Linked DNA regions of Nisaea sediminum. The protein of the gene in region 2 interacts with the protein of the main gene of each other region in a pairwise test. Links are inferred from orthologs where the notes say so. Each region holds a gene or a part of one and is shown on either strand. Other genes may lie near its edges.

Region 1 (4,949 bases), 390 kb from region 2 along the record:
CTTGTCGATGCTGAGCAGCCGGTCGACGCTCGCCACCAGGGACGAGGTCCCGACGACGGCATTCTGCTGCTGATGCGACACCATGTTGGCGTAGAGCACGCTCGTCGCTTCCGCGAGGGAGGTGTAGAGCGGCAGCGCCGAACTCGCCGGCGCCAAGCCGAGAGTCATCGTGTTGGTCTGTGTGACCGAGTCGGTCACCTGGTCGTTGACGGAGCTTCGTTCCGGCATGTCACTCTCCTCAAGGCACAATGTGCGTGCGGGGAAGGGGGGAGGCGGTCGCTAGTTCGCGCCGCCTCCGCTCACTTCGGACCGTCGACCTCAGGTAACCGGCGCGGAGGCCGCTTTCAGGGACGACAGCAATGCCAGCATGTTGTTGGGCACGTCGCTGTTGCCGATCTTCGAGGTCGCCGCAGCCCCGGCCATGGTGTCCACGCTGTAAACCTGGATCACACCCTGGTTGGTCGAGGCCTGGGCCGCGATCTGCAGCTGTTGCTGCGAGCTCACGGCGTTCTCATAGAGAATGCCGGTGGAGTGCGCGAGCGACTGGAAAATCGCCCCCATGCTCATTGCCGGCGCATCTCCCAGGACCTTCACATTGGCCTGGGTGACGGAGTCGGTGATCATGCCGTTGACCGGTGTATTGTCTGCCATTGCATTACTCCATTCGCCGCAGGGGCAGACATCCGGGCACCGGCAGTGGACATGCGCTCGTACAATGGAACCAAACTCCCCATTGCCGCGGGCTTCCTACCGGTTGCACTGGTGCGTCCGATCCTCTCGGCTGGTTGGGATTACCGCACCCCGGGGCCTACCGCCGCGGGTCTACCCCGGGTGCGAGGGTCGAGTGATCTCGGGACGGCCTTAGCCGACCGGACCCGTGCTCGTCGCCTTCAGGGCCGTCAGCAGCGACAGCATGTTGTTCGGCACGTCGCTGTTGCCGATCTTCGACGTCGCGACCGCGTCGGCCATGGTGTCGATGCTGTAGATCTGGATCACGCCCTGGTTGGTCGCGGCCTGCGCGGCGATGCCGAGCTGCTGCTGCGAACTGACGGCGTTCTCATAGAGAATGCCCGTGGAATGCGCGAGCGACTGGTAGATCGCTCCCATCGCCATCGCCGGGGAGTCGCCCAGAACCTTCACATTGGCCTGGGTGACGGAGTCGGTGATCTGGCCGTTGACCGGAGTTGGGATTGCCATCTCTGTCTCCTCAATACTGCTGGTTTCAGGACCGTCCGCCCCGTCTCGCCTTGCTCTCAACTGGGCGCGAACACATCAATGACGCACCACCCGCAATAGGTGTGAACAAGAAATCTCAGGTTGGCCCGGCGCCGCTGCGACGCAGCCGTTCGCGGGCCAGCTGGACGCGCTTGCGGGCGGTGCAATTGGGAATGCAGAGCCGCTCGGCGATCTCCTTGTAGGAGAGCCCCTCGAGGAACCGGAGCATCAGCGGCACCCGCAGCAGTTCCGGCAGTTCGTCGAGCGCCGCCTGCAGCGTGCGCATGGCCTCGCCGGTCTCCGCCACTTCCTCCGGCGTCGGCTCGGGTGTGGGAGCCGACGGGATATCGTCGCCGTCCGCCATCGCCAGAACCTCGTCGGTCCAGCGCTTCTGGCGCGCGCGCGCACGATAGAAATCGATGCAGGAATTGTGCACCAGACGCGACAGCCAGGCGCGCTGATTTGCGATGCCCTCGCCGCCGCCTTCGGCAAAATGAGACGAGGCCCGGACCAGGGCATTTCCAAGGGCATCCTCGGCGTCCGCCATGTTCCCGGACATCAGGCGCATGCATTGTCTTAAGAGTTGGTTCTGATGGGTCGACCAGAGTTCCCAGAAATCTTCCGGCGGCAGCTGCCCGGCTTCGGAAGGTGCGGGACGCGGGGGAGGCGGCGCTGGAACCTCTCGTACGGGAACCGGACCGGCAAATCCGCCGGCCGAACGCGCGATGAGATCCACCGCACTCCGCGTCGCCTCTGCGAAGAGATCGCCGGACAGACCCGCTCCGGGCGCAGTCCGGCCATTGCCGCTGTCCTGGTTACCAGTCCCCACGTGAAGCCCCGACACGTTGAAAGTGTTCTGTGCTTTGAATGCGACGGTCTGAGTAATTTTTTACTCAGGGCCGTGCAGTAGGGACGAAACAGACAGTCGAACCGTGAACGCAATAGTAGAAAAATCGAAAATAAAAAAACGGCCGGGACGTTTCCCCGGCCGTTCCTTTACGTATCTATAGAAGGCTCAGGCGGCCTTCTTGAGGTGATCCTTCACCAGCGCTTCCGCAATCTGCACCGCGTTGAGGGCCGCGCCCTTGCGCAGGTTGTCCGAGACGCACCAGAAGACGAGACCGTTCTTCACGGTCGGGTCCTTGCGGATACGGCTGACATAGACCGCGTCCTCGCCCGCGCATTCATGCGGGGTGACGTAGCCTTCGTCCTCGCGGTGATCCACCACCACAATCCCCGGGAAGTTGCTCATCGCGGCACGGGCTTCCTCGACGCTGATCGGCTTCTCGGTCTCGATGAAGACCGCCTCGGAATGACCGATGAAGACCGGCACGCGCACGCAGGTTGCGACCAGTTCGATCGCCGGATCGAGGATCTTCTTGGTCTCCCCGGTCATCTTCCATTCTTCCTTCGTCGAGCCGTCATCCATGAAGACGTCGATATGCGGGATCACGTTGAACGCGATCTGCTTGGTGAACTTCTCCTTCTCGACGGGGTCGTTCACGTAGATCGCCCGGGTCTGGGTAAAGAGTTCGTCCATGCCTTCCTTGCCGGCGCCGGAGACCGACTGGTAGGTGGAGACAACGGCGCGCTTGATCTTCGCCATGTCGTGCAGCGGCTTCAGCGCCACGACGAGCTGCGCGGTCGAGCAGTTCGGATTGGCGATGATGTTGCGCTTGCCGTAGCGCGCGAGGGCATTCGCGTTCACCTCCGGCACCACCAGCGGCACGTCCGGATCCATGCGGAAATGCGAGCTGTTGTCGATCACCACGCAACCTGCCGCGGCCGCCTTCGGACCGTATTCCGCGGAGATCGAGCCGCCGGCGGAGAACAGGGCGATGTCGGTGCCTTTGAAGTCGTAAGTCGAGAGGTTCTGGACCTTGAGCGTCTTGTCCTCGCCGTAGGACACTTCGGTGCCCACCGATTTCTCGGAAGCCAGCGCGACGACTTCGGTCGCCGGAAAATCGCGCTCGGCGAGAGTGGAAAGCATTTCACGACCAACGGCGCCGGTTGCGCCGACTACGGCAACTTTATAGCCCATGGTTCTGGTCCATTCCTTTTGTTGTTGAAGTCCATAAACGACTTCGGCGGGAGACTTACGCCCCCCGCCGAGTAAATTCAAGCAATGCTGGTTGGGAGGGGGCTATCCCGATACGAGTTTATCCAGCTCTTTAAGCAGGCTGTCGGTCATGACCGTAGTCGAGACGCGTGCCATGCCGTCCTGCATGATGTCCGCGGTTCGCAGCCCCGATTTCAGGACGTTCTGGATCGCCTTCTCCAGCATGTCCGCTTCCTCGCCCATATCGAACGAATACCGCAGCGCCATCGCGAAGCTGAGCATCTCGGCGATCGGGTTCGCGATTCCCTTGCCTGCGATATCCGGCGCAGAGCCGTGCACCGGCTCGTAGAGCGCGTGGCGCTTGCCGGTCACCTCGTCGACGGCGCCGAGCGAGGCCGACGGCAGCATGCCGAGCGAGCCGGTCAGCATCGCGGCGCAGTCCGAGAGAATGTCACCGAAGAGGTTGTCGGTCACGATGACGTCGAACTGCTTCGGATTGCGGACCAGCTGCATGGCGCAGTTGTCGGCATACATGTGGTCGAGCTTGACGCCTTCGCCCTCGGCCTTGTGCAGGTTGGTCATGACCTCCCGCCAGAGCACGCCGGACATCATGACATTGGCCTTCTCGACGGAGGTCACCCGGCTGTCGCGCTTGCGTGCGAGATCGAAGGCGACCCGGCCAATGCGCTCGATTTCCGGGGTCGTGTAGACCTGGGTGTCGTAACCCTTCTTGGTGCCGTCCGGCAGCTCGTCGATACCGCGCGGCTGGCCGAAATAAACGCCGCCGGTCAGCTCGCGCAGGATCATGATGTCGAGGCCTGCGACCAGCTCCCGCTTCAGCGAGGAGGCATCGGCCATCGCGTCGAACACCATCGCCGGGCGCAGGTTGGCGAAGAGATCCATTTCCTTGCGCAGGCGCAGCAGGCCGCGCTCCGGCTTTACCTCGAACGGGAGGTCGTCGTACTGCGGGCCACCGACCGCACCGAACAGGACGGCATCGGAATCCACGGCATCGGCCAGGGTCTCGTCGGTCAGCGGCGTGCCGTGCTTGTCGTAGGCGGCGCCGCCCACAAGGCCTTCCTGCAGGTCGAAACTGACAGACCGCTTCTTCGCCATCCAGTCGACGACGCGGAGCACTTCCTTGACGACTTCGGGACCGATCCCGTCGCCGCCGAGAACAAGCATTTTACGATTGGAGGCCATGAATTCTGCTTACCCTAGTGAGACCGGCCTTCGCGCGGGCCGGAAAATGCGTGCTTTTTATAGAGAGCCCGGCGCTCTTGGGAAACCCTTGAGCGCCGGAATGGTTCCGTATTTCGCGGAAAATTTCCGTCAGGAGGCGGCGAGCCAGGGGCGCTCAGTCTTTTCCTTGTCCTCGAACTTGTCGATCGCAGTGCCCTTCTCCATGGTCAGGCCGATATCGTCGAGACCGTTGAGAAGGCAGTGCTTGCGGAACTCGTCGACCTCGAAGGCGATCTTCTCGCCGTTCGGGCGGCCGATTTCCTGGTTTTCCAGATCGATCTCGAGAACCGCGTTGGAGCCCTTCTCGGCATCGTCCATCAGCTCGTCCAGCTGCTCCTTGGTCACCTTGATCGGCAGGATCCCGTTCTTGAAGCAGTTGTTGAAGAAGATGTCCGCGAAGCTGGTGGAGATCACGCAGCGGATACCGAAATCG
Region 2 (5,141 bases):
TCCGGAGTTCCCGTTCTCCCAGGCCGTGGTCGAGCCGTCGGGGCGGCGGGTGCACCTGACCGGTCAAGTGGCCTGGGATGCCGAGGGAAGGATTGTCGGGCCTGGGGACCCGGGGCTTCAAACCGAAATGGCAATCGACAATATCGAGGCCATCCTGGGGGCCCTTGGGGGGCGTCTCGAGGACATCGTCTCGACCACGATGTACTATGTCCGGGACCGGGACCTTCCTGCGATCCAGCAGGTCCGCACGAAGCGATTCTCGAAACAACACGGTCCGGCCACGACCGGAATCAAGGTGGTCGGCCTCGTCGACCCCGACCTTCTGATTGAGCTGACCGCCATCGCGGTCATTCCCGAAGACCGCTTTCATTCACCGTCGTGATGCCTAGCCGGTGCTCGCCCATTCGCGCGCCAGGATGGCGTAGACGAAATCCTCCGCCCAGGCGCCCTTGAAGAACTCCTTCTCCCGGTAATGCGCCTCGCGCCGCATGCCGAGCTTCTCCATCAGCTTCCAGGAAGCGGTGTTGCGCACGTCGCAATGGGCGCTGATCCGGTGCATGCCGAAATGCGCGAAGCCCAGTTCCAGTCCCTTGCGCGCGGCCTCCAGCGCATAGCCCCGGCCCTGATGGCGCGGGTCGAAGACATAGCCGATCTCGCCCTGCAGATTTTCCCGGCTCAGCAGCTGCAGCTTCAGGTTCCCGAGATAGGCGCCGTCCTCCCGCCGTTCGACGGCAATCTTGAGCTCGTCCCCGTCCGCTTCGAGGACAGGCGGGATCATGTACCGCGCCAGCGCTTCCGGCGCCTCCGCGCGCGTCATCGGTTCGCCGTAGAGCATCGCGACGACCTCCGGATTGGAGCGCAGCCGGAAGACATTCTCAAGGTCGTCGTCGCGGTAGGCACGGAGGCAAAGCCGCTCGGTCAGCACCGGCAATTCGAGCGTCGTGTGTTTCAGATCACGGTCGGCCACGGTCAGCTTTCGAGCGGCAGATGTTCTGTAGTACCGAGCAGATCGGCCGCCGCATCGCCCGAGCCCTCGGCAGTCCCGACCTCGATCTCCTCGATCAACTCGCCGCGGCGGGTGATCTTGTTGGTCGAGGTGCGGATATCGCGGATATCCTTCTCCGCCTGATTGAAATGCGTTTCCAGCTTGCCGACCCTTTCGTCCAGCCGTCCGACATCCGTCAGCATGGTGCGCACCTCCTTCTGGATCACGTGCGCCTGCTCGCGCATGCGGGCATCCTTCAGCACCGCGCGCACCGTGTTCAGCGTTGCCATCAGCGTGGTCGGCGAGACAATCCAGACCCGCTCCTTCCAGGACTGCTCGACGACCTGCGGCAGGTTCGCATGCAGCTCGGCATAGATCGCCTCCGACGGCAGGAACATCAGCGCCGATTCCGCCGTTTCCCCCGGCACGATGTAGCGCGCCGAGATATCCTTCACATGCTTCAGGATCGCGGTCGCCATCTGCTTACGGGCCGCGGCGCGCTCCGCGTCACTCGAGGCATTCATCAGCGCATGATAGCTCTCCAGCGGGAACTTGGCGTCGATCGCGATGGAACCCGGCGGGTTCGGCAGGTCGATCAGGCAGTCGACGCGCCGGTTCTCGCCAATCTGCGCCTGGAAACGGTAGGCGTTGGGCGGCAGGATCGAGCTAACGAGATCGTTCAGCTGGATCTCCCCGAAGGCGCCGCGCGCCTGCTTGTTGGAAAGAATATCCTGCAATCCGACCACCTGGGTGGAAAGCTCGGTGATGTTCTTCTGCGCCGTGTCGATGATCGCGAGGCGCTGCTGCAGCTCCGAGAGCGAGGTTTGCGCCTTGGTGCTGGATTTCTCCAGGCTCTCGCCGACCTTACGGGTCACGTCGGCCAGCCGTTCGTCGAGCCTTTTGGCGACCTCCCGCTCCTGCAGCTGCATCAGCTCGGCGATCTTCGCCTGCGCCGCGGCATGGTTTTCGGAGAGCTGGGTCACCCGTCCCGCGAGTTCGGCCTGTGCCGCGGCGGCGCGCTCCGCCTGCTCCGCCTGGCGCCGGGCCGACTCCTCGAGCACCATGGCGATACGGTCGTCCCCGCCGCGCCCCCGCATCAGGGCCACGACCGCGACGAGAACCGCGAGGGCGGCGACCGCCGCCAGCACCAGGGTCAGACTATCCATGCCTGTTTCCACATCCGAACCGCTTCTTGCGAATCACTTATCCTACCACGCTCGACGTAGCGCACGCGCCTCCGGAAGGCGCCGCCAAACTTGACCTCGGCAGGGCGATCCCCTAACTCAGGGGCGGCTGGCAACAAAACCGAAACACCCGCATGAGCAAGCGTGACATCGTCTGGGCGCCGGACAAGGTCCTGAAGACCAAATGCACTCCGGTCGAGACAATCGACGACGAGATCCGGCAGATCCTCGATGACATGCTGGAGACCATGTATGACGCGCCCGGCATCGGCCTGGCGGCGCCCCAGATCGGCCTCACCAAGCGGCTCATCGTCATCGACGTCGCGGGCAAGGACGAGGAGCCGCAACCGCTCAGGATCGTCAATCCGGAGATCGTCTGGTCCTCGGACGAGGTGAGCACCTACGAGGAGGGCTGCCTCTCCCTGCCCGGCCACTATGCCGACGTGACCCGCCCGGCCGCGGTCAGGGTGAAGTATCTCGACGAGACCGGGGCCGCGCAGGAGATCGAGGCCGACGGCCTGCTCGCCACCTGCCTGCAGCACGAGATCGACCATATCGACGGCGTCCTCTTCGTCGATCATCTCTCCGCTCTGAAGCGGAACATGATCCTGAGGAAGATGGCCAAGGCGAAGAAACAGCGCGCCGAAGACGAAGCGGCCTAGATCCGATCGGAACCTCTCCCATGTCCGGGTCCGCCCAGACCGCCATCACCCCTTACGAGCCCCTCCGCCTCGCCTTCATGGGCACGCCGGACTTCTCCGTGCCTGTGCTGGAGGCGCTGGTCGCCGCCGGACACGAGATCGCGGCGGTCTACAGCCAGCCGCCCCGCCCCGCCGGGCGCGGCAAGAAGGAGCGCAAGTCGCCGGTGCACGAGGCCGCCGAGCGCCACGGCATTCCGGTCTTCACCCCGGTCTCGCTGCGCAACGCCGAGGAACAGGCGCGATTCCGCAACCTCGCGCTCGACGCCGCCGTGGTCGTCGCCTACGGGCTGATCCTGCCGAAGGAGATCCTGGAGGCGCCGCGGCTCGGCTGCATCAATGTCCATGCCTCGCTGCTGCCGCGCTGGCGCGGCGCGGCGCCGATCCAGCGCGCCATCCTCGCCGGCGACAGTGAGACCGGCGTCACCATCATGGCGATGGACGAGGGTCTCGATACCGGCGACATGCTGATGGCCGAGCGCGTGCCGATCACGGAGGAGACCACCGGCGAGACCCTGCATGACACGCTCTCCGCCGTCGGCGCCAAGCTGATCCTGCCGGCGCTCGCCGCGATTGCCGGCGGCTATGTCGAGGCGAGCCCGCAGCCGGAGGACGGCGTCACCTATGCCGAGAAGCTGACCCGGGAGACCGGCCACCTCGACTGGTCGAAAGGCGCGGAGGAGCTGGAGCGGACCATCCGCGCCCTCGCCCCCTGGCCCGGCGCCTGGTTCGAACTCGGCGGCGAACGTTTCAAGGTCTTTGCGGGTGAGGTGCTGAAGCTCGGCCCGCTCTCCAACGATCCGGGCACCGTGCTCGACGGAGAGCTTACCGTCTCCTGCGCCGAGGACGCGCTGCGCATCACCCGCCTGCAGCGGCCGGGAAAGGCACCGATGGATGCGGCAGACCTGCTGCGCGGCTTCGACGGTCTCGCGCCCGGCACGAAACTCGGCTGAGCCCCGTGCCGCGCTTCAGGATCACGATCGAATATGACGGCGGCGATTTTTCCGGCTGGCAGCGCCAGGCCAACGGACCGTCGATCCAGCAGGCACTCGAAGAGGCGGTGACCGCTTTCTCCGGCGAGTCTGTCGAGGTCGTCGGCGCCGGACGAACCGACGCAGGTGTGCATGCCCTGGCGCAGGTCGCGCATTTCGACCTGGAGACCGACCGCTTCGATGCGGCCACCGTGATGAAGGCGGTGAACTTCCACCTAAAACCGGCCCCCATCGTGATCCGCCATACGGCGGAGGCGGATCCGGAGTTCCATGCCCGCTTCTCCGCCACCCGGCGGTCCTACCTCTATCGCATCCTCAACCGCCCGGCCCCGCCGGCGCTCGATCGCGGCCGCGTCTGGCACGTTCCGCAACAGCTCGATGCCGGCGCCATGCACGAGGCGGCGGAAGCCCTGCTCGGCAATCACGACTTCACCACTTTCCGGGCGAAGCACTGCCAGGCGCAGTCGCCGGTGAAGACCCTCGATGCCCTGACCGTCTCGCGCGTCGGCGAGGAGATCCACCTGAACGCCCACGCCCGCTCCTTCCTGCATCATCAGATCCGCAACATCACCGGCACGCTGAAGCTGGTCGGCGAAGGGAAATGGACGCGGAAGGACGTGGAGGCGGCACTTGCGGCGAAGGACCGGGCCGCAGGCGGGCCGACGGCACCGCCGGATGGGCTCTATCTGGTCTCGGTCGGATACTGACCGGTCAGCTCGCGACGGCGATGCTTTCCAGCAGCAAATAGGCGAGCAGCGAGACCACTTCGTCAGCGAGCACGAACCCGGCCGCCATCAGCCCCGAGACGCCGAGCAGATCCCGCGCCCAGCGCCAGCGGAGCAGGACAATCAGAAGCCACGGCACGATGCTGAGCGTCTCGAAGATCCCCGCCATGGCACCGCCACCCGAGCCAAGCAGGTAAAACAGGCACGTGATGTAGACGAAGGGCAGGGAGAGCCAGTTATAGGGCACGAGATAATCGAGGATCTTATCGAGCGCCCCGATCTTCTCCGCGATCAGCGCCGCGACATAGGGGAAGGCGAGCCAGTAGACCGCGTAGCGCAGCCCGAAGCTGATCCAGTCGAAGAAATCGCCCGCGAGCCACTCCGCCCGGCCATGCGCGACCTCGGAAATCAGGATCCCCGGCAGCGCCAGCACCGCGGCGAAGAAAGAGCGCCAGAACCCGGCCTCGCTGCGGTCGAACAGCTCGATCGCGCCCGGTCGGTTGAGGGCGAGGCACCAGCAGCCATAGAGCGCGCGGACGATCTCGTTCACGCCCGGG

The links.
Region 1: the proteins of def (region 2) and IG122_RS15615 interact in binary tests that used the Escherichia coli proteins (3 or more experiments, as listed by UniProt). The link is inferred for Nisaea sediminum from one-to-one orthologs.

The regions. Positions count from the first base shown.
Region 1 is NZ_JACZCQ010000006.1:754,830-759,778, reverse strand. What follows is about bases 1,244-4,220. They hold IG122_RS15615 (aspartate-semialdehyde dehydrogenase), read right to left. Parts: upstream 3,257-4,220; coding sequence 2,231-3,256; downstream 1,244-2,230. Other genes in these bases: leuB (3-isopropylmalate dehydrogenase), read right to left, coding at 3,359-4,220; IG122_RS15620 (RNA polymerase sigma factor), read right to left, coding at 1,313-2,044. Also shown: IG122_RS15635 (RebB family R body protein), read right to left, coding at 1-228; IG122_RS15630 (RebB family R body protein), read right to left, coding at 319-651; IG122_RS15625 (RebB family R body protein), read right to left, coding at 862-1,197; more of leuB, read right to left, coding at 4,221-4,477; leuD (3-isopropylmalate dehydratase small subunit), read right to left, coding at 4,607-4,949.
Region 2 is NZ_JACZCQ010000006.1:367,639-372,779, forward strand. Bases 1,327-4,067 are described here. They hold def (peptide deformylase), read left to right. Parts: upstream 1,327-2,303; coding sequence 2,304-2,831; downstream 2,832-4,067. Other genes in these bases: IG122_RS13805 (DNA recombination protein RmuC), read right to left, coding at 1,327-2,151; fmt (methionyl-tRNA formyltransferase), read left to right, coding at 2,852-3,820; truA (tRNA pseudouridine(38-40) synthase TruA), read left to right, coding at 3,826-4,067. Also shown: IG122_RS13795 (RidA family protein), read left to right, coding at 1-382; IG122_RS13800 (GNAT family N-acetyltransferase), read right to left, coding at 386-967; more of IG122_RS13805, read right to left, coding at 970-1,326; more of truA, read left to right, coding at 4,068-4,566; IG122_RS13825 (hypothetical protein), read right to left, coding at 4,571-5,141. UniProt on the Escherichia coli protein: Removes the formyl group from the N-terminal Met of newly synthesized proteins. Requires at least a dipeptide for an efficient rate of reaction. N-terminal L-methionine is a prerequisite for activity but the enzyme has broad specificity at other positions.